Regions from separate parts of the Streptomyces monticola genome, predicted to be linked through region 3. Evidence: riboswitches for the same ligand, from Rfam matches in the RefSeq annotation. Region 3 holds a riboswitch; each other region holds the start of a gene.

Region 1 (5,335 bases), on a different contig from region 3:
GCGCTACCACCGCACAGGTAGCGTCCGTACGCCCCGCATCAGCATGCCCGAGACCCACGCGAGGCCGGCCTCGTCCGCGTCGGGGGCGAGGTCCGGGCAGCGCTCCAGGAGGGTACGGAAGGCGATCCGGCCTTCCAGCCTGGCCAGCGGTGCGCCGAGGCAGTAGTGCAGTCCGTGCCCGAAGGCGATATGGCCGCGGGCGTCCCTGCGGATGTCGAAACGGTCGGGCTCGGCGAAGCGCGCCTGGTCGTGGTCGGCGTCGGCGAGGGCCACCAGGACGATGTCGCCGGCCGGCACCGTGGTCGTACCGATCTGTACGTCCTCGGTCGTCCACCGGGGGGTGGCGGTCTCCACGGGACCGTCGTAGCGCAGCATCTCCTCGATCGCGCCGTCCATGAGGCCGTCGGGGTCGGAGCGCAGCAGCTCCAGCTGGCCGGGGTGGGCGAACAGGGCGCGCAGGCCGTTGCCGATGAGGTTGACGGTGGTCTCGTGGCCCGCGATGAGCAACAGCACGGCCATGCCGATCAGTTCATCACCGCCGAGCCGGTCGCCGCCCTCGTCCACGGTGTGGATCAGGGCGCTGAGCAGGTCGTCGCCGGGGGCGGCCCGGCGGCCTTCGATCAGCTCGTCGAGATAGCGGACCATGGCGTCGAAGGCGGCTTCGCGCGCCGGTCCCGTGGCGGTGCCGACGATCTCGTTGGACCAGGCGCGGAAGGACGACCGGTCGAGTTCGGGAACGCCGAGGAGTTCGCAGATCACGGTCATCGGCAGCGGGAAGGCGAGGGCGCCGACCAGGTCGGCCCTGCGGTCCGGGGCGGCGAGCATGACGTCGAGGAGTCCGTCGGTGACCTCCTGGACGCGCGGCGCCAGGGCCGCGATACGGCGGGGGCTGAACTCCCGTGCCACCAGGCGGCGGAGCCGGGTGTGGTCGGGCGGGTCGCGCAGGAGCATGTGCGTGAGCGCGGGGCTGTCGGCCGCTCCCCCGCCGAGTTTCTCCAGGGCGCCGTGGACCTTGCGGAAGTCGCGGGTGATCCGCGGGTCTGTGAGCGCGGCGCGGCAGGCCTCGTGCCCGACGACGAGCCATATCTCCTGTCCGTCGGTGATGCGGACCCGGTGCACGGGTCCCTCGGCACGCAGGCGCGCGTACACGGGATAGGGGTTGCGGACGAAGTCCGGGCCCAGCTCCCGGAAGTCGGTGGCGACGGTCGGCATGGCGCTCCCCTGGGGACGGTCGGACGGGCCGGACCCCTTGGACGCTACCCGCGGGTCGATCTTCGCCCCCAGAGCCATTCAGGACAGTCGTACGTGATTCCCGCCGCCCTCAAGTGGCTCTCAAGTGACTTTCAAAGCACGGGCGTTGGAGGGGTCGATCGCGCCGCCGCAGATCGTCGACCATGGTCACCGACCGGCTTCCGCGAGAGGCTGGCAAGCTGTTGTCCATGACAACTACCTCAACACCGTGGACTGTGGCCGTACTTGGCCCCGGCGGCGTCGGCGGACTCTGCGCCGGGCTGCTCGCGCGCGCCGGGCACCGGGTGATCTGTCTGGCCCGCGAGGAGACCGCGGCCGTGCTCGACGAGCGGGGTCTTACGGTACGCAGTCCCGAGTTCGGCGACTTCACCGCGCGCGTGGAGACGGACACCCGGCTCCGGGAGCCCGTGGACGCGTTGATCGTCACCCCGAAGGAGACCGGTCTGCGCGCCGCCCTCGACCGGGTGCCGCCCGAGGCCATGGGCGACGGGCTTGTGCTGCCGCTGCTCAACGGCTTCGAGCACGTCGGCGTCCTGCGCGAGCGCTATCCGGCCGGGCAGGTCGTGCCGGGCACGATCCGGGTGGAGTCGACTCGGGTCGCGCCCGGGGTGATCGAGCACGGCGGACTCGGCGCCCTGGTCGAGGTGGGCAGCGCCACCGCGCCGCACGCGCGCGTGGCGGCCCTTGCGGAGGTGCTCGGCGCCACCGGTCTCACGGTGCGCGTCCGCGACGACGAGACCGCGATGCTGTGGGGGAAGCTGTCGTTCCTGCTGCCGATCGCGCTGCTCACCACGCGGTACGGAGTGCCGGTCGGCGGCGTACGCACGGAGCACCGGCAGCGGATGCTCACGGTGATCGGCGAGATCGACAAGGTGGCCGCCGCCGAGGGTGCCCCCGTGGACACCGAGGCGCTCCTGGCGTTCGTCGACGCCGCTCCGGCTGCGACGCGCTCCTCGATGCAGCGGGACGCCGAGGCGGGGCGGCCCCTTGAGGTCGACGCGATCGGCGGCGCGCTGCTGCGGGCGGCGGCCCGGCACGGAATCGCGGTGCCGGAGACGGCCGGGCTCGTCGCCGAGGTCGGCGCTCTCGGCGCTTGAGCCCGGCCGCCGGACCTCGACCGGCCCGGGGCCGGGGGCGGCGGGGCCCGCACCGTGGGGGTGGCGCGGGCACCGCCGCGGCCGGGTCAGATCTGCACGCCGTGGCCGCGCAGCCAGTCGGCCGGGTCGACCGCTGAGCCGTACTCGGGTGTCGTACGCACCTCGAAGTGCAGATGAGGGCCGGTGACATTGCCGGTCGCGCCCGAGGCGCCGAGCCGGTCGCCGGTGCCCACCGACTCGCCGTCGGAGACATCGATCTGCGACAGGTGCGCGTAGTGCGTGTACTCGCCGTCGGCGTGCTTGACGACGATCTCGTAGCCGAAGGAGTCGTCCCAGCCGGCCGAGACGACCGTGCCCTCAAGGGCCGCCTTGACCGTGGTGCCGACCGGCACCGCGAAGTCCTGCCCGGTGTGGCCGTTGGACCACTGCTCGCCGCTGGCCTCGAAGCCCGCGGTCTTCGTGCCGTCCTCGACCGGCAGCACGGCCCGGTCGGAGGCGAGCTGCAGTTCGTCGCCGACCTGCAGCAGATTCGGGTCGTCCCCGATCACGGACTTGTTGTCCTCGTACAGCTGTCGCCAGCCTCCCTCCACGCCCTGCTCCTCGGCTATGGCGGAAAGCGTGTCGCCGGCTTCGACGGTGTACGTGCTGTCGCCCTCGAGGGCGGTCGCGGTCCCCGCGGCGACGACCGGGAGGGCGAGCACCGCCCCGGTGAAGGTGACCTTGGTCGCCAGGCGGCGAGGGGCGCTGCGGGGTCTTGCGGCGCGGTGGCGGGCAGGCGCCTTCGCGTTGGCAGCCGTCATCGATGCTCCTACTCCAGACGCCTGCGAGGTGAGCTGTCGGGTTCGGGCTCGGAGTCTGCCCGGCCGCACGGTGGCGGCTTCACCCCAAGGCCCTTGCGGGCCACGCCGTCCGGACTGCGGAACCGGCCGGCGAAGGTGGGTCCCCCGCTCCTGCCCGGTGGGGTTCAGCCGTGGGTCCGTGCACACCAGGGGCAGGACTCGGCGTCCGGCGGCACGGCGTTCGAGTGTCGAACGCCCTGCACGCTAGGGGGAATGGGTGGTTCCACACAAGAGCTTCACGACAGGAGCACGACAAATACGGGGTGAAGTCGCGGGCCGCACACACGTGTTGCCCCGACCTGCGCGGACCTGTCGGGTCCGTCGCGGTCATCGGGTCCGTCGCGTTCATCGGCTCTGTCGCGTTCATCGGCTCTGTCGCGTTCATCGGCTCCGTCGCGTTCATCGCCAATCGGCGCTTCATGGCCGCACAGCCGGTTCGTCCGCGAGCCCCACGCGCTCGCCACGGTCGACACGATCCACGCGGTCAACTCGGCCCACCAGACGGGACAGTTCCACGCGGGAGCGCACACCGAGCACGGAGAAGACATTGCGCAGATGGTGGTCGACCGTGCGCGGGCTCACGGAGAGCCGCCGCGCCACCTCCCTGTTGGTGGCTCCCTCCGCCACCTGGCGGGCGATCCGCAGCTGTTGCGGCGTCAGACGCGCGAGCCGGTCCGGGGTTGCCTGCCGCGCCGGTTCACCCGTGGCCTCACCGGTGGCGCGCAGCTCGGCCGCCGTCTGCGCGGCCCATACGGCGGCGCCGCACCGCTCGAAGGCGACCAGCGCGTCCCGGAGCCGGCCGCGGGCCTTGCCCGGCCTGCGGGTACGCCGCAGCCACTTGCCGTACAGCAGAGACGTGCGCGCCCGCTCGAAGTCGCCGCCCGCCGACTCGTGCAGGGCCAGCGCCTCGTCGTAGCGCGCGTCGGCCGCCGGTATATCGTCGGTGGTCAACAGGGCCTGACAGCGGGCGAGTTGGGACGGGGCCTGGGGGTCGTGGCCGAGTCCTGCCCAGAGCGCGAACTCGGCCACCGACGAACCGGCCGCCGCGCCCTCGCCGGCCAGGACCGACGCCTCGACGTAGCACGGTACGGCGAGCATCCGGACCGCGAAGTGCCCGCGCCGCGGCCCCGGCGCGACCAGCGGGCCGAGCCGTGCGGCCGCTTCGAGGGCCCGGCCCTGGGCCAGATCGGCGCGGGCGAGCGCCCACTGGGCCAGCGTCTCCGCCTGCGCGAGCCCGTGCCGGGCGGCGGTCGCGGCCGCGGCGCCCGCCAGTTCGGCGACCGTCGCCGCGTCGCCGTCGAGGGAGGCGACGAGCGCGAGGATGGCTTGCTGGTGGGCGAGGACATTGCACTGCCCGATCCTGCGGGCGATCCGCAGCCCCTCCTCCGCGTGCGCACGGGCGCTCGCATGCCGGCCGGCGCGCAGTTCCCCGTAGGCCAGTTGTTCAAGGGCACGCGGCAGTACGGCGTCGAGTCCATGGGCGCGGGCGACGGCCAGGGCCCTGCTCCCGAGGCGGCAGGCGGCGGCGAGATCCCCGAGTACCAGGGCAGCGACGCCGGCGCGCAACAGCCACTCCGGGTCTTCCGGGTCTTCCGGGCCTTCCGGGCCTTCCGGGCCTTCCGGTTCTTCCAATTCTTCCGGTTCTTCCGGTTCTTCCGGTTCTTCCGGGTCCTCAGGCACGCCTCCGCCCCCGGCCCTATCGCCTCCGCCCCCAGCCGTCTCGCCCCCGTCTCCGCCCAGTTCGACGACGCGGCGCAGGGAGGCGAGGCCGGCCGCGAAGGACGCCGGGGAGGACGTCTCGGAGGAGTCGAGTACGGCCGCCATGCCCGTCTGGAAGGCGGCACGCGCGTCGACGGCGCGGGCAGGTCCGGGCCCCACGGCCACACCCTCGATCACGCCCCCGCACTCTCCCAGCGCCTCCCGGTACGCCGTCGTGTCCCCCATCGCCCAGGAGGCCTCCGCGGCGGCGAGCCGGGCCCGTACCGCGCGCTCCGGGTCGTGCGGGGCAAGGAGCCGGGCGGCGAGCAGCAGCGATTCGCGGGCGTCGGCGACGGGCCCGCCGCGCAGGGCCAGGAGCCCGTGGACGAGTTCGGCCCGGCCGCGCGCGGCGTCGGGCACCGGCAACGCCCGTACGGAACCGAGCAGTTC
Region 2 (5,335 bases), on a different contig from region 3:
GGACGTCTGAGCCTGGGCGGACCGGACGTCTGAGCCTGGGCGGACCGGACGTCTGAGCCTGAGCGGGACCGGACGTCTGAGCCTGAGCGGACCGGACGTCTGAGCCCTGAGCGGACCGGGCCTCAGGAGACCCGCGTGGCCCCCGCGAACGGCATCGAGTCCACCGGCGCCAGCCGTACCGGCGCGCTGGGATTGGGGGCGTGGATCATCTGCCCATTGCCCACGTACATTCCCACATGGCTGAGCCCGGAGTAGAAGAACACCAGGTCACCGGGGGCGAGTTCGGCCCGTGAGACGCGCCGGCCCGCATTGATCTGCGTATACGTCGTACGGGGCAGGGAGATGCCCGCCGCGCGGTACGCCGCCTGCGTGAGGCCGGAGCAGTCGAAGGCGTCGGGCCCCGCGGCGCCCCACACATAAGGGCTGCCGAGGGCGCCGTGCGCGAAGGAAACCGCCTGTGCCGCACGGGCGTTGGGGGCCTTGACGGCGCCGCGCGGCAGATCGCGGGAGCTCCGGGAAGCACTGTCGTCACCGGACCCGCCGTGCAGACCTTCGGTGATCCGGGTCTGCTGCTCGGCGGTCAGCCGCTTCAGGAGCCGCTCGGCGGAGGCGAGTTTGCCGGTGATGTTCTTCTTGTGGGACCGCAACCGCGCCCGCTGGTCGTCGAGTTCATCGCGCTCGTGGCCGGCCTCCGCGCGCAGCCGGTCGAGCTCGCGCAGCTGCTCCCGCACCCCTTCGACGGCGGCGGCCTGGCGGCTGTTCGCCCGGTCGGCGAGCGTGGCCCGCTCCAGATAGTCGTCCGGGTCGGAGGCGAGGGCGAGCTGGACGGCGGGGGCGATGCCGCCGGTGCGGTACTGGGCGGTGGCGGCCGAACCGAGCGCGGTGCGGGCGGAGTCGAGCCGCTGGGTCTTGCGGGCGGCCTCGTCCTGCAGGGCGTCGATGCGGTCCTCGGCCGCCTCGGCCTTCTCCTTGGCGCCGTTGTACTTCTCGGTGGCGATCTCCGCGTCGTGGTAGAGCCGGTCGACCTTGGCCTTCACCTGGGCCGGTGTGAGACGTGGCTCCGCGTGTCCGGTTCCTTCGAGGGCCGCACCCGACGCTGCTCCGGCGAGTGCCAGAGTGGCGGCGGTGCGGGCCGTATGGCCACTGAGCGAGCGCTGTCTGGGCTTTCGGTGAGCGGCCACGCGTCCACTTCCTTACGCGTCCGGCGGCGGCCCGCACAGGGGGAGCGGGCCGCCGCCGGACCTCTTCTCGGCGGTGGTGGCCGGCAGCCGCCCTACGGGGCGGGGCGGCGATGGGGCGCCGGTCACCTGAGCAAGGACGCTAAACCTGAGCGTCACGACTTGGTGACGGAATGTGCGTAACTGGCGCAAGCGCACAGTGTGGTGACCGTATGTGACTGAACTGATGGGACACGGAGCCCTGTCGACGTAGGCCTGCGACCGATGCGGCTGTTGTGCCCCACCTGCCTACAGGGAGGTGGTACGGCCCCGGCTAGGCTCCGGCCTCATGGACGTACTCATCAATGTCTTCGTCGCCCTGCACATCGTCGGGATCGCCTCGCTCCTGGGCGGGTTCCTGACGCAGGTGAAGGCGATGGGCGACGGCACGGCGCGGTTCACGCCCCCGATGCTGCACGGCGCGCTGACGATGCTGATCACGGGCGTGGCCCTGGTCGGCCTCAACCAGGCCGACGGCCAGACGGTCGACAACATCAAGATCGGCGTCAAGCTGGCGGTGCTGATCGTCGTCCTGGCCCTCGTCTATGTGAAGCGTGACGAGGAGCGGGTGGACAAGGGGATGTTCATCGCGGTCGGCGCGCTGACCACGGTGAACATCTTCATCGCGACGCTCTGGACATAGCCCGCGGCCACCGCGTGAGAAGGGGCCCGGACCGCCGCAGCGGTCCGGGCCCCTCGTCATTTGCGCGTCTCAAGGGCGCGATTTCCGCGTCTTAAGGGCGCGATTTCAGTGTCCTGAGGGCGCGCTCTACGCGGGCCGCACCACACTGTGGATCGGCATGTAGTAGATCGACTCGACGCGCACATTCGCGCCCGGCTTCGGGGCGTGGATCATCTTGCCGCCGCCGATGTAGATGCCGACGTGGCTGATGTCGTCGTAGAAGAAGACCAGGTCACCCGGCTTGGCGTCGGCGGTCTTGACCGTGGTGCCGACCTCGACCTGGTCCCAGGTGGTGCGCGGCAGCGAAATGCCCGCGGTCTTCCAGGCGTCCTGGGTCAGGCCCGAGCAGTCGTAGGAGTCGGGGCCGGTGGCGCCCCACACATACGGCTTGCCGATCTGGGCCTCGGCGAAGCTGATCACCTTCTCGGCCTTGGCGGCGTACGAGGTGTCGGTGGAGCCGGAGTCCGAGCCCGAGCCGCTGTCGGAGCCGCCGGAGTTCTGGTCCTCCTGCTCCTGGCGCGCGGCCTCCTCGGCCTTGCGCTGCCGCTCCTCCTCGGCCTGCTTGCGGGCCAGTTCCTCGGCCTTGCGCTTGGCCTCTTCTTCCTTCTTCTTCTCGATCGCCGCGAGCCGCGCCTTCTCCTCGGCGGTCAGCTTCGAAAGCAGCTCCCGCGCCTCGGAGAGCTTGGACTGCACGGCCCGCTTGCTCTCCTTGAGGTCGCTCTGCGCCTCGGTCAGCGTCTCCAGGCTCTTCTGCGCCTCGCCGCGCTTCTCGGTGGCCTCGTTCTGCAGCGCCTCGAAGTCGTCGACGGCACGCTTCTGCCGGTCGCTGAGGCGGCTCATCAGCTGCCGCTGGTCGAACATCTGCTGCGGGTCGTCGGCGAGCAGCAGGCTCGCGGTCTCGGAGGTGCCGCCGTTGCGGTACTGGGCGGCGGCGAGCGAACCGAGCTCACGGCGCGCGTCGTTGAGCTTGTCGGTGCGCTTGGCGACCTGATCGAGCAGACCGTCCACCTCGCCGCGCTGCTGGTCGGTGCGCTCCTTGGCGGCGTTGTACTTCTGCGTGGCCACGCCGGCCTGCCGGTAGAGGTCGTCGACCTTCTTCTGGACCTCTTCGAGCGTGGGCTTCGGCTCGGCCGGGGCTGCGCCCGCGGTCTGTGACAGCAGGGCCACGGAGGTGAGTGCGGCGGTGGTGATGCCGACGGCCTGGGAGGTACGTATGAGACCCGACCTGGACCGCGGCTTGCGGTGCGACGCCAAAGGAGGCGCTCCTTCCGTTGGCCGCCTACCGGGTTAGCTGTCGGGTTCGGGCGGGTGGTTCGGAAGGGCTGCCCTACGGTCTCGTACGTTGTGCTCTTGTACGGGACCGATTCACCCCAAGGTTCAAGGTGGGTCCCCGGCTCCGGGTTGCCGTCTGGGCGCTCCGGACTCGGCGCAGGCCGCCCGTTCCCGGCGTGGTTCGCCGGTGGGGGTACGAGCAGCCCGCGGAGCACGCTAGCCAACCGCTGTGGCCGCTGGGAAGGTTGATGGTCGATATGCCCGATACATTTTCGTGACTTTAGCGCTGAGTGAGCATGCGGATACCGTCTTGATAACCCGGAACCCACTGTCGGTGGGGCGCCCTAGACTCGGTAGGCGATGAGCAGCCTCTTTGACGACAGCTTCCTGGCGGACCTGCAGCCCAAGGCCGAGGGACCCCCGCCACCCCCCGAGGAGCACGCTCCGGAGGAGATTTCGGACGACCTCTTCGGCGGGCGCTTCGACGCGCCCCCGCCGCGCGACGCCTACTACCGCGACGGCGCCCCCCGCCCCGCGGTGGACCCGGCCGCTCTCCTCGACGGGCTCAATGACAACCAGCGCGCGGCCGTCGTGCACTCCGGCGCCCCCCTGCTCATCGTCGCCGGCGCCGGCTCGGGCAAGACCCGTGTCCTGACGCACCGCATCGCGTATCTGCTCGCCGAGCGCAATGTCCACCCGGGCCAGATCCTGGCGATCACCTTCACGAACAAGGCCGCGGGCGAGATGAAGGAGCGCGTCGCCGAACTCGTGGGCCCGCGGGCGAACGCGATGTGGGTGATGACCTTCCACAGTGCGTGCGTGCGCATCCTGCGCCGCGAGTCGAAGAAGCTCGGCTTCACCTCCTCGTTCTCGATCTACGACGCCGCCGACTCCAAGCGCCTGATGGCCCTGGTCTGCCGCGACCTCGATCTGGACCCGAAGAAGTTCCCGCCGAAGTCCTTCAGCGCCAAGGTCTCCAATCTCAAGAACGAACTGATCGACGACGAGACCTTCGTCGGCCAGGCCGCTGGGGGCACCTCCCAGACGGAGTCTGGGGGAGGCTTCGAGAAGACCCTCGCCCAGGCGTACACGATGTACCAGCAGCGGCTGCGCGAGGCCAACGCCCTGGACTTCGACGACCTGATCATGACGACGGTCCATCTGCTCCAGGCGTTCCCCGACGTCGCCGAGCACTACCGCCGCCGCTTCCGCCACGTGATGGTCGACGAGTACCAGGACACCAACCACGCGCAGTACGCACTGGTGCGGGAGCTGGTCGGCACCGGTGCGCCGCTGCCGGACGGATCGCCCGCGGTCGAGCCCGCCGAGCTGTGCGTCGTCGGTGACGCGGACCAGTCGATCTACGCCTTCCGCGGCGCCACCATCCGTAACATCCTCCAGTTCGAGGAGGACTACGGCGACGCGACGACGATCCTCCTGGAGCAGAACTACCGCTCCACACAGACCATCCTGAGCGCGGCCAACGCGGTCATCGAGCGCAACGAGAGCCGCCGCCCCAAGAACCTGTGGACGAACGCCGGCGACGGCGCCCGCATCACGGGTTACGTCGCGGACACCGAGCACGACGAAGCGCAGTTCGTCGCCGAGGAGATCGACCGCCTCACGGACGCGCGCGACGCCAAGGCCGGAGACGTCGCGGTCTTCTACCGCACGAACGCCCAGTCCCGTGTCTTCGAAGAGATCTTCATCCGCGTCGGCCTGCCCTACAAAGTGGTCGGCGGCGTCCGCTTCTACGAACGCAAGGAAGTCAGGGACGTCCTCGCGTATCTGCGCGTCCTCGCCAACCCCGAGGACGCGGTCCCGCTGCGCCGGATTCTCAACGTCCCGAAGCGGGGCATCGGCGACCGCGCGGAAGCGATGATCGACGCGCTGTCGCTGCGCGAGAAGATCAGCTTCCCGCAGGCACTCAAGCGCGTCGACGAGGCCTACGGAATGGCGGCCCGCTCGGCGAACGCGGTCAAGCGGTTCAACACCCTGATGGAAGAGCTCCGCACCATCGTCGAGTCCGGCGCGGGCCCGGCCACGGTCCTGGAGGCCGTGCTCGAACGCACCGGATATCTCGCCGAGTTGCAGGCCTCCACCGACCCGCAGGACGAGACCCGCATCGAGAACCTCCAGGAACTCGCCGCCGTGGCCCTGGAAT
Region 3 (5,335 bases):
CCGGGGGTGAGCAGGCGCTGCACGGAGCGGGCCTCGGCGCGCTGTTCACGGGCGCGCTGCACGGCGAGGGAGGCTTCCGTCGGCTCCAGGTCAAACTCCAGGCGTACGACACCGTCCTCGAAGCTGCGCTTCTGCTCGTAGCCGGCGTCGCGGAAGACCTTGATCATCTTGTTGTTGGCGGGCAGCACCTCGGCCGCGAACCTGCGGATGCCGCGCTCCCGCGCGACCGCCGCGATGTGTTCGAGCAGCGCGGAGGCGACACCGCGGCCCTGGTGGGCGTCCTGCACGAGGAAGGCGACCTCGGCCTCGTCGGCGGGCGCGGCGGCGGGGCGTCCGGTGGCGTCGATGCGGTCGTAGCGGACCGTCGCGATGAACTCGCCGCCGACGGTGACCGCGAGGCCGACCCGGTCGACGTAGTCGTGGTGCGTGAAGCGGTGCACGTCCTTGTCGGACAGACGGGGGTACGGGGCGAAGAAGCGGTAGTACTTGGACTCGTCGGAGACCTGCTCGTAGAAGCTGACAAGCCGGTCCGCGTCCTCGGTGGTGATGGGCCTGATCCGCGCGGTGCCGCCGTCGCGCAGCACCACGTCGGCCTCCCAGTGGGCGGGGTACCCGGCGTGCTCTGGCGGGGTCTGCATGCGGCCCAGGGTACGGCGGGCGGGCGCTCTTGGTAGGGGGTGCGGACGCCGCCGATCCGGGGCGCGGGCGGTCCGGGCCGGCGCGTGTGGGCGGTACGGGTGACCATGCGCGAGGCCGGTACGGTGACCGTGCGCGGCAGGGTCCGGTACGGGTCGCGGGCCTGCCGGGCTCGATGCAAGGTAGGAGGGCCGAAGGGCGGCGGGAGTACGGACGAAAGACTTGCCGGAGCACCCGTCGAGATATGAGACAGTGGTCTAGACAAGGCTTGAGTGAAACCTGAAGGGCAGCATCACATGGCTGAGCGCCGCGTCAACGTCGGCTGGGCCGAGGGCCTCCACGCCCGTCCCGCCTCCATCTTCGTCCGTGCGGCCACCGCCGCGGGTGTCCCCGTGACGATCGCCAAGGCCGACGGCAACCCGGTCAACGCCGCGTCCATGCTCGCGGTGCTCGGCCTGGGCGCGCAGGGTGGCGAGGAGATCGTGCTGGCCTCCGACGCCGATGGCGCGGACGCCGCGCTCGACCGTCTGGCGAAGCTGGTCGCGGAGGGTCTCGAGGAGCTCCCCGAGACCGTCTGAGCCCACGGCTCCGCCTGACCTGAACAGGCGAATCGCTTCAGCGGGTGCCCCGCAGACCCCCGGGTCTGCGGGGCACCTGTCGTTGTTCCCCCTCCCGCCATCCCGCACCGCGATCGCCGGACGGGCTGATATATCAGCCCGTCCGGCGATTGAGGGCAGCTGTCCGCTGAGGACTTTCGGGAAGGGGCGGGGAGGGGGTAAAAGAATCCGCAACCAAAATTCACGCCGACGTCGACAGGAAATGGGCAGCAAAAAATACCCCCGCCGAATATCCCCCTTTGTATACGGCGCCTGTTAATTTCGACCGCTCGCCATGTTTACGGAATGTTGCGAACCCCTCACCGCGATCACCCGCCCCACCCGGCCCCCGTCACCCGGAAACCGCAGCCGGTGCCCGGCCGTCGAGCGCTCGGCGTGCTGAGCGGTCAGCGCCCTCGCGCGCTCCGCGTCGCCGCGGGCCACCGCGTCGACGATCGCGCCGTGCTCGGCCCAGTCCTCCACCGCCCTGCCCTGCGGCTCGACGGTGTACATCCAGGCGATCTTGTGGCGCATCTGCGTCAGCAGGGCGGTGAGGCCGGCGCTTCCGGAGGCCTGGGCGAGCGTCTCGTGGAACCAGCCGCCCAGGGAGCGCAGATCCTCGCTGTGACCTCTGCGGGCCCGCTCCTGACCGAGCCGCACCAGGCCGCGCAGGACCTTGAGATGTGCCTCGGTGCGGCGCTGCGCGGCCCGGGCCGCGCCCAGCGGTTCGAGCAGCAGCCGGACTTCCAGGAGGTCGGCCGCCTCCTGCGCGCTTGGCTCCGCGACGCAGGCGCCCGCGTGTCTGCGGGTGCTGACGAAGCCCTCGGCCTCCAGCGTGCGCAGGGCCTCGCGGACCGGGACCCGGGAGACGCCGTAGCGGCGGGCGAGCACTTCCTCGGTGAGCCGGCTGCCACGCTCGAAGACACCGGCGACGATGTCGTCCCGGATGGCCGTGCATACCGAGTGCGCGGGAATGCGCATGACCGGACCTCCGACTCTTGAAATACGCGCCGCATCCCCGTGAAACGCGGTCGATTGACGCTCGTTCAGCGACGCCGAGAAGTGACTCTATTGCAGCACACTTGAATTTCCGATGGGCGGCGGGAATCCATGGATATCTTTTGGCCAGAACACGCCCCGGGGCCCCACACACAAGGAAGGCCCCCGGCGAGTGCCAGGGGCCTTCCTTGACGCGGCGTCGTGTCAGACGCTCACGCCGTGCGAGCGCAGGTACGCGATCGGGTCGATGTCCGAGCCGTAGTCGGGGGACGTACGGGCCTCGAAGTGCAGGTGCGGGCCTGTCACGTTGCCGGTGGCGCCCGAGAGGCCTATCTGGGAGCCCGGGGTGACGGACTGGCCGACCGAGACGCCGATGGACGAGAGGTGGCCGTACTGCGTGTACGTACCGTCGTTCATCTTGATCACCACGTTGTTGCCGTACGAGCCGCCCCAGCCCGCCTCGACGACGGTGCCCGAGCCGACCGCGTGCACGGCGGTGCCGGACGCGGCGTGGAAGTCGATGCCGGTGTGGCTGCCGGAGGACCAGACGGCGCCGCCGGTCTTGTAGCCGGTGGAGACGTAGGAGCCGGGGATCGGCGAGGTGAAGCTGTTGAGGCGCTTGCGCTCGGCCTCGCGGGCAGCGCGCTCCTTGCGCTCCTTCTCCTCGCGCTCCTTCTTCGCCTTCGCCTCGGCCTTGCGCTTGGCCTCGGCCTCGGCCTTCTCCTCGGCCTTCTTCTGCGCGGCGGCCTGCTCGGCGGCCTCCTGCTGGGCGACGGCCTGGGCGTCGATGTGGTCGGCGAGCGAACCGCCCACGGAGACGGCCTGGTTGATGCCGGTGTCTTCGGCGGCGGCGGTGTCCGCGGCGAGTGCCGGGGAGGCAAGGGTGCCGATGACGCCGGTCGTGGTGAGGGCGGCTACGCCCGCGATGTTGGCGCTCTTGCGCGTCAGACGGTTCGGACGGCGGTGCTTCCCGGTGGCACGGGCGAAGGCCATGAAGTGGCTGTGTCCTTTCCTTCCCTCTCGCCTACCGGGTTAGCTGACGGGTTCGGAGCAGGAAGGTCTCCTACGGACGCCCCCGGTCAGGAGGGCCTCCGATTCACCCCAGGGACTGAGTGGGTCCCCGGCTCCCCTGGCTCGCGCCATGCGGGGACTCGGCGATGACTGTTCGGTGCCGCGGGTGCGGCGCATTGCTGACGAACAGCCGGACCGACGCTAAACGGGACATCTTTCAAACCACAAACACAACGGGCCTTTTGTAGTGCACGCCACAGGGCAGACCCTCAACCACCCTGAAATTTCGGACATAACGGGACCCCGGTGGCACATACACCACCGGGGTCCGAGGTCCGTCGCCCGCTTCTACTAGCCCGTGACAACCGTCACTTCACCGATACCGAGCGCCTTCACGGGCTCGGCGATCTGCGCGGCATCGCCCACGAGGACCGTCACCAGACGGTTCACCGGGAAGGCGCTCACGGCGGCCGCGGTGGCCTCCACGGTGCCGGTCTCCGCCAGACGCCGGTACAGCTGCGCCTGGAAGTCGTCGGGCAGATGCTGCTCGACCTGGTCGGCGAGGGTGCCCGCGACGGCCGCCGCCGTCTCGTAGCGCAGCGGGGCCACGCCGACGAGGTTCTGTACGGCGACATCGCGCTCGGCGTCCGTGAGGCCCTCGGCCGCGAGCGTACGCAGCACCTTCCACAGGTCGTCCAGAGCCGGGCCGGTGTTGGGTGTGTCCACCGAGCCGCTGATGGCGAGCATGGAGGCGCCGCTGCCGTCCGGGCCCGAACGCAGCACCTGGGCGAAGGACCGCACACCGTAGGTGTAGCCCTTCTCCTCGCGCAGGACGCGGTCCAGTCGGGACGTCAGGGTGCCGCCCAGGCAGTAGGTACCGAGGACTTGGGCGGGCCAGACGCTGTCGTGCCGGTCGGGTCCCACGCGGCCGATGAGCAGCTGCGTCTGGACGGCGCCGGGACGGTCGACGATGACGACACGGCCGGTGTCGTCGGCGACGACGGGCGGGACGGGGCGCGACTGTGCCGTGTTGCCCGTCCACTCCCCCAGGGTCTCGGCGAGCATCGCGTCGAGGTCGGTGCCCTCCAGGTCGCCGACCACGACGGCGGTCGCGGTGGCGGGCCGCACATGCGCGTCGTAGAAGGCCCGCACCGCGGTGGCGTCGATGGCCTCGACGGTCTCCTCGGTGCCCTGGCGCGGCCGCGACATGCGCGAGGTGGCCGGGAACAGCTCCTTGGAGAGCTCCTTGGCCGCGCGGCGCGACGGGTTGGCCATCTCGTGCGGGATCTCGTCGAGCCGGTTGCGCACGAGGCGCTTGATCTCGCTGTCCTCGAACGCCGGGGCGCGCAGGGCGTCGGCGAGCAGGCCGAGCGCCTTCGAGAGCCGGGAGACCGGGACTTCGAGGGAGACCCGGACACCGGGGTGGTCGGCGTGCGCGTCGAGCGTGGCGCCGCAGCGCTCCAGCTCGGCGGCGAACTCCTCGGCGGAGTGCTTGTCGGTGCCCTCGGAGAAGGCGCGCGCCATGATGGTGGCAAGGCCGTCAAGTCCCTTGGGCTCGGCTTCGAGCGGCGCGTCCAGGCTGATCTCGACGGCGACGACCTGCTGGCCGGGGCGGTGGCAGCGCAGGACCGTGAGGCCGTTGGGCAGCGCGCCGCGCTCGGGGGCCGGGAACGCCCAGGGCCTGGCCGCGCCCGCCTGGGGCTGCGGGTGGAACTCCATGGTGGCGAGCTGCTCGGTCACTTCGCCGCCTCCTCTTCCTGTGCGGCTTGCTCGGCGGTCCCGTCGGCTTCTGCGCCGTCTTCGGGGGTCACGGGCTCGTACACGAGCACCGCGCGGTTGTCGGGGCGCAGGCGGGCCTTGGCGACCTCCCGCACCTCGTCGGCGGTGACGTCGAGGACCCGGCCGACGGCGGTCAGGGCGAGCTGCGGGTCACCGAACAGGACGGCGTACCGGCACAGTTCGTCGGCGCGGCCCGCGACCGTGCCGAGACGGTCGAGCCACTCCCGCTCCAACTGGGCCTGGGCGCGCTCCATTTCCTCGGGCGTGGGGCCCTCGTCGGCGAACCGGGCGAGCTCCTCGTCGACGGCGGCCTC
Region 4 (5,335 bases), on a different contig from region 3:
GGAGAAGCAGCGCGACTCCGTGACCGACGGCGTCCCGCTCGGTCAGCCCGGGCTCGCGCTCGCCGCGAAGCTGGCCTCCCGCGCCCGCACGGCCGGGCTGGACGTGACACCGCCCGCAGGCGAGGGCATCGGCTACGACCTGCTCGCCCTCGCGGTGCGCGCCGAGGCCGCGGGGACCGACCCGGAGGCCGCCCTGCGAGCCGCGGCCCGCGCCTACCGCGACGCGATCCGCGCGGCGGAGGCGCAGGCGTGAACCCGCACGGCAGCACCTCTGCGGACGCAGACGCAGACGCGACCCCGCATGGCAGCACCTCTGCGGACGCAGACGCAGACACAGACGCGACCCCGCATGGCAGCACCGCTGCAGACGCAGGCGCGTGCCCGCACGACCGCACCGCCGATGGGCCCCAGCCGCCGCTGTTCACCTGGGAGTTCGCGACCGATCCGTACCCCGCGTACGCCTGGCTGCGCGAGCACGCTCCCGTCCATCGCACCCAGCTGCCGAGCGGGGTGGAGGCCTGGCTGGTGACCCGGTACGCGGACGCCCGGCAGGCCCTCGCGGACCAGCGGCTCTCGAAGAACCCCGCGCACCACGACGAGCCCGCGCACGCCAAGGGCAAGACCGGTATCCCCGGCGAGCGCAAGGCCGAGCTGATGACACATCTGCTCAATATCGACCCGCCGGACCACACGCGGCTGCGCCGCCTGGTGTCGAAGGCGTTCACCCCGCGCCGGGTCGCGGAGTTCGCCCCGCGCGTACAGGAACTCACCGACCGGCTCATCGACGGCTTCGCCGCGAAGGGCGAGGCCGATCTGATCCATGAGTTCGCCTTCCCGCTGCCCATCTACGCGATCTGCGATCTGCTCGGTGTCCCGCGCGAGGACCAGGACGACTTCCGCGACTGGGCGGGCATGATGATCCGGCACGGGGGAGGGCCACGCGGCGGTGTCGCCCGCTCGGTGAAGAAGATGCGCGGCTATCTCGCCGAGCTCATCCACCGCAAGCGCGAGGAGCCCGGCGACGATCTGATCTCCGGCTTGATCAGGGCCAGCGACCACGGCGAGCACCTCACCGAGAACGAGGCCGCGGCGATGGCCTTCATCCTCCTCTTCGCCGGCTTCGAGACCACGGTCAACCTCATCGGGAACGGTACGTACCAACTCCTGCGCCACCCCGAGCAGCGCGAGCGTCTGCAGCGCTCCCTGGCGGCGAGGGAGAGCGGCCTCCTGGAGACCGGCGTCGAGGAACTCCTGCGCTACGACGGCCCGGTCGAGCTGGCCACCTGGCGGTTCGCCACCGAGCCGCTGACGGTCGGCGGCCAGGCCATCGCCGCCGGCGACCCGGTCCTGGTGGTGCTCGCCGCCGCCGACCGCGACCCGCAGCGCTTCGCCGGGCCCGACACCCTCGACCTCGCCCGCCGCGACAACCAGCACCTCGGCTACGGCCACGGCATCCACTACTGCCTCGGCGCCCCGCTCGCCCGGCTCGAAGGCCAGACGGCGCTCGCGACCCTGCTGCGCCGCCTTCCGGATCTACGGCTTGCGGTGGAACCGGATGAATTGCGCTGGCGCGGCGGCCTGATCATGCGTGGACTGCGCACGCTGCCGGTCGAGTTCGGCCCCGAGTGACAAGCCATAGAACTGACGGGGCGTCAAGACTGTGACTTTCACGTGATCTCCGCTGCATCGCCTTGTGACAAGCGTTCGACTCTCGCTACGTTCACTGTCGGCTCAGCAGCCACGGCAGCAGTCATGCCGGCAGTCACGCGAAAGGGAACCGCATGCTCTCCGGTAACGGCCGTCACCGACGCCCCCGCCAGGCTCCGGCCCTCGTGGTCGCGGCAGGCGTCACCGGATCGGCCATCGCCATCCCGCTGCTCGGCGCGGGCAGCGCGAGCGCCGCGGACGCCGCCACCTGGGACCGGCTCGCCGAGTGCGAGAGCGGCGGCGTGTGGAGCGCCGACATGGGCAACGGCTATTACGGCGGACTGCAGTTCACCCAGGCGACCTGGGAGGAATTCGGCGGCCTCGAGTACGCCCCGAGCGCCGACCTCGCCAGCCGTGCCCAGCAGATAGCCGTCGCCGAGCAGGTACTCGCCGAGCAGGGGCCGGGGGCCTGGCCGACCTGCGCCCCGGTCGCGGGCCTGGCGACCGAGGCTCCGGCGGAGCCCACGCCGACGCCCACGCCCACCGACCCGGGGTCCGAGAAGCCCGCGCCCGAGAAGCCCGCGCCGGGTGAGACGGAGACCGGGCCCTCCGAGCCGGACGGGACGCAGTCGCCGCAGCCGGAGTCGCCATCGGGCGAGCGTCCGTCGGACGAGCGGCCCGCGGACGAGCACCCCACCGACGAGCCGCCCACCGACGCCCCGTCAGCTGACGATCCGTCCGACGGCGCCCCCTCCTCCGGTGCGCCGACCGAACAGCCCACGACTCCGCCGTCCACCGACACTCCGGATGAATCGGGAGACAAGAGTCACGACGAGGGCGCGGGCAAACCGGACAACTCACATCAAGACGGCAAGGGTCGGCACCGCGGCGACCGCGCCCCGGAGGGTCCGGACGAGGGTCGCGACGGCAACTCGTCGGGCCGGCACGCCTCGCGCGGCGACGACTCCCGCGACGGCGGCGAGGGCGGCTATGAAGTCCGCCCCGGCGACAGCCTCTCGGCCATCGCCGCGAGCCGCGGCGTCGACGGCGGCTGGCCCGCTCTCTACGCCGCCAACGAGAAGACCGTCGGCGGCGACCCGGATCTCATCCTTCCCGGTCAGCACCTTGATCTGACCGGAAAATAACGGCAGTTCGGACATCGCTCCGCGGTGAATGTCCGTAATAAAGAGACATCGGCCCCGGTGAGAGATGGGTCTCATCAGCCCAGATCGTCTTTGTATTTCTGCCGATCGCATGTTTACGGTCGTGACCGCTCGCCACTGGCGGGCCCCGATGGCCGTCACGCCGAATCCTGCCGGCGGCTCTTGGGCACAGTCGTCGCGTAAAGCGCCGTAGGCAGGAGCGGGGGACCCAAGGTTTGTGCCGGGGCCGCACGTTGAGAGACGCGCGGACCGGCTTGGGGTGAAGCCGCCGGTACGTCCACGACGTACCCGGTGGCCGGGCAACTCACTTGGCCCGAACCCGACAGCTCACCTCGCAGGCGTCGGTGAGGGGATATCTCCATGCTGTTTTCCGGCAAGGGCAAGCACCGTCGTATGACCAAGGCCGAGAAGGCCGGCCGCGCCGTCGCCGTCGCCGGCGTCGCCGGTGCCGCGGTCGCCGCGCCGCTGATGACCGCGGGCACCGCCTCCGCCGCCACCTCCTCCGAGTGGGACGCCGTCGCACAGTGCGAGGCGGGCGGCAACTGGTCGATCAACACCGGCAACGGCTACTACGGCGGCCTGCAGTTCTCCGCCTCCACCTGGTCCGCGTACGGCGGCACCAAGTACGCCGCCACCGCCGACCAGGCCTCCAAGGCCCAGCAGATAGAGATCGGCGAGAAGGTTCTCGCGGGTCAGGGCAAGGGCGCCTGGCCGAACTGCGGCACCGGCCTGTCCAACGCCGCGTACAGCGGCGGCGGTTCGCAGCAGCAGAGCGCCCCCGCGCAGGAGTCCGCCCCGCAGCAGCAGGAGCAGAAGTCGGCGCCGCAGCAGCAGGCCGCTCCGCAGACCGAGGCCCCCAGCACCAAGGCCGAGACCCCGAAGAAGACCGTCGAGACCCCGACCGGCAAGAAGGTCGAGAAGGGTGACGGCGAGTACAAGGTGAAGACCGGCGACACCCTCTCGAAGATCGCCGAGGCGGAAGGCGTCAAGGGCGGCTGGCAGAAGCTGTACCAGCTGAACAAGGACATCATCGACGACGCCGACTTCATCTTCCCGGGCCAGCAGCTGCACCTGAAGTAAGCAGCCGTACCTGAAGCGGGCAGCCGCGCCCGCAGCGGGCGGCCACGCCTGAAGCGGGCGGCCACGCCTGAAGCAGCCGGTACGCGTCGCCCGGCCGGCCGAGCAGTACCCCCACCACCACTCGGCCAGGCCAGGCGCGCGGCCCGTACCGCGGTCACATCCCCCCCACACCCCGCCCCGGCGCGCATTCCCCCGTACGCGCCGGGGCGGGGTCATGTCCGGACGCCCGCGCCTCGAACGCGGGCCGGAAGGCGCTCGTGAATTTGTCCACTCTGTGACTACTGCCCAGTAATAAAGAGGTCGGCAACGAGGTCTTTTGCCCCGCACTGCGGGCCTTCGGGCCTCTTTTCGTCCCAGGGGACGGGCGGTCGGCTGGCCGAAGCCGTCGGGGCGGTTAGGCTCGGGAGACGCAAGGCCATGCAGACCGCGGCGCACGCACAAAGTGCGTCCACCCCTATGCGTCACATCCCAGAAGGAGATGCTCGTGCCGTCCATCGACGTCGTCGTAGCCCGGGAAATCCTGGACTCCCGAGGCAACCCCACGGTCGAGGTCGAGGTCGGCCTCGACGACGGCAGCACGGGTCGTGCTGCCGTTCCGTCCGGTGCCTCCACCGGTGCCTTCGAGGCCATCGAACTCCGTGACGGTGACCCCAACCGTTACCAGGGCAAGGGCGTCGAGAAGGCCGTCCTCGCCGTCATCGAGCAGATCGGCCCGGAGCTGGTCGGCTACGACGCCACCGAGCAGCGCCTGATCGACCAGGCCATGTTCGACCTGGACGCCACCGACAACAAGGGCTCGCTCGGCGCCAACGCCATCCTCGGCGTCTCGCTCGCCGTCGCCCACGCCGCCTCCGAGGCCAGCGACCTGCCGCTCTTCCGCTACCTGGGCGGCCCCAACGCGCACCTGCTGCCGGTGCCGATGATGAACATCCTGAACGGCGGCTCGCACGCCGACTCCAACGTGGACATCCAGGAGTTCATGATCGCCCCGATCGGCGCGGAGTCCTTCTCCGAGGCCCTGCGCTGGGGCACCGAGGTCTACCACACGCTCAAGAAGGTCCTGAAGGACAAGGGCCTGGCCACCGGCCTGGGCGACGAGGGCGGCTTCGCCCCGAACCTGGACTCCAACCGCGAGGCCCTCGACCTGATCGTCGAGGCCATCAAGCAGGCCGGCTACGAGCCCGGCCAGCAGATCGCGCTCGCCCTGGACGTCGCCGCCTCCGAGTTCTACAAGGACGGCAAGTACCAGTTCGAGGGCAAGGACCGCTCCGCGGCCGAGATGACCGAGTACTACGAGGAGCTCGTCTCCGCGTACCCGCTCGTCTCCATCGAGGACCCGCTGTACGAGGACGACTGGGCGGGCTGGAAGGTCCTCACCGACAAGCTGGGCAGCAAGGTCCAGATCGTCGGCGACGACTTCTTCGTCACCAACCCGGAGCGCCTGG

Evidence for each region. Region 3 has a riboswitch for cyclic di-AMP ahead of ACFQVC_RS00580 (M23 family metallopeptidase). Riboswitches for the same ligand answer to the same signal wherever they lie in the genome.
Region 1: linked by a shared signal. The riboswitch ahead of ACFQVC_RS33905 (M23 family metallopeptidase) and the one ahead of ACFQVC_RS00580 (M23 family metallopeptidase) in region 3 are both predicted to bind cyclic di-AMP.
Region 2: linked by a shared signal. The riboswitch ahead of ACFQVC_RS24735 (C40 family peptidase) and the one ahead of ACFQVC_RS00580 (M23 family metallopeptidase) in region 3 are both predicted to bind cyclic di-AMP.
Region 4: linked by a shared signal. The riboswitch ahead of ACFQVC_RS37520 (transglycosylase family protein) and the one ahead of ACFQVC_RS00580 (M23 family metallopeptidase) in region 3 are both predicted to bind cyclic di-AMP.

Annotation. Positions count from the first base shown of each region.
Region 1 covers NZ_JBHTCF010000019.1:190,490-195,824, reverse strand. The annotation lists gene ACFQVC_RS33915 (cytochrome P450 family protein) at 4-1,212, opposite strand; gene ACFQVC_RS33910 (ketopantoate reductase family protein) at 1,440-2,348, shown strand; gene ACFQVC_RS33905 (M23 family metallopeptidase) at 2,435-3,148, opposite strand; cyclic di-AMP (ydaO/yuaA leader) riboswitch at 3,152-3,328, opposite strand; gene ACFQVC_RS33900 (LuxR C-terminal-related transcriptional regulator) at 3,605-5,335, opposite strand, start outside.
Region 2 covers NZ_JBHTCF010000011.1:153,548-158,882, reverse strand. The annotation lists gene ACFQVC_RS24750 (GNAT family N-acetyltransferase) at 1-10, shown strand, start outside; gene ACFQVC_RS24745 (C40 family peptidase) at 123-1,181, opposite strand; gene ACFQVC_RS24740 (hypothetical protein) at 1,507-1,860, shown strand; gene ACFQVC_RS24735 (C40 family peptidase) at 1,987-3,153, opposite strand; cyclic di-AMP (ydaO/yuaA leader) riboswitch at 3,160-3,324, opposite strand; gene pcrA (DNA helicase PcrA) at 3,532-5,335, shown strand, end outside.
Region 3 covers NZ_JBHTCF010000001.1:143,925-149,259, reverse strand. The annotation lists gene ACFQVC_RS00595 (bifunctional acetate--CoA ligase family protein/GNAT family N-acetyltransferase) at 1-638, opposite strand, end outside; gene ACFQVC_RS00590 (HPr family phosphocarrier protein) at 933-1,214, shown strand; gene ACFQVC_RS00585 (GntR family transcriptional regulator) at 1,509-2,213, opposite strand; gene ACFQVC_RS00580 (M23 family metallopeptidase) at 2,436-3,224, opposite strand; cyclic di-AMP (ydaO/yuaA leader) riboswitch at 3,238-3,398, opposite strand; gene ACFQVC_RS00575 (M16 family metallopeptidase) at 3,594-4,961, opposite strand; gene ACFQVC_RS00570 (M16 family metallopeptidase) at 4,979-5,335, opposite strand, start outside.
Region 4 covers NZ_JBHTCF010000026.1:5,058-10,392, forward strand. The annotation lists gene ACFQVC_RS37505 (nucleoside triphosphate pyrophosphohydrolase) at 1-253, shown strand, start outside; gene ACFQVC_RS37510 (cytochrome P450 family protein) at 418-1,629, shown strand; gene ACFQVC_RS37515 (transglycosylase family protein) at 1,782-2,792, shown strand; cyclic di-AMP (ydaO/yuaA leader) riboswitch at 2,986-3,166, shown strand; gene ACFQVC_RS37520 (transglycosylase family protein) at 3,171-3,890, shown strand; gene eno (phosphopyruvate hydratase) at 4,369-5,335, shown strand, end outside.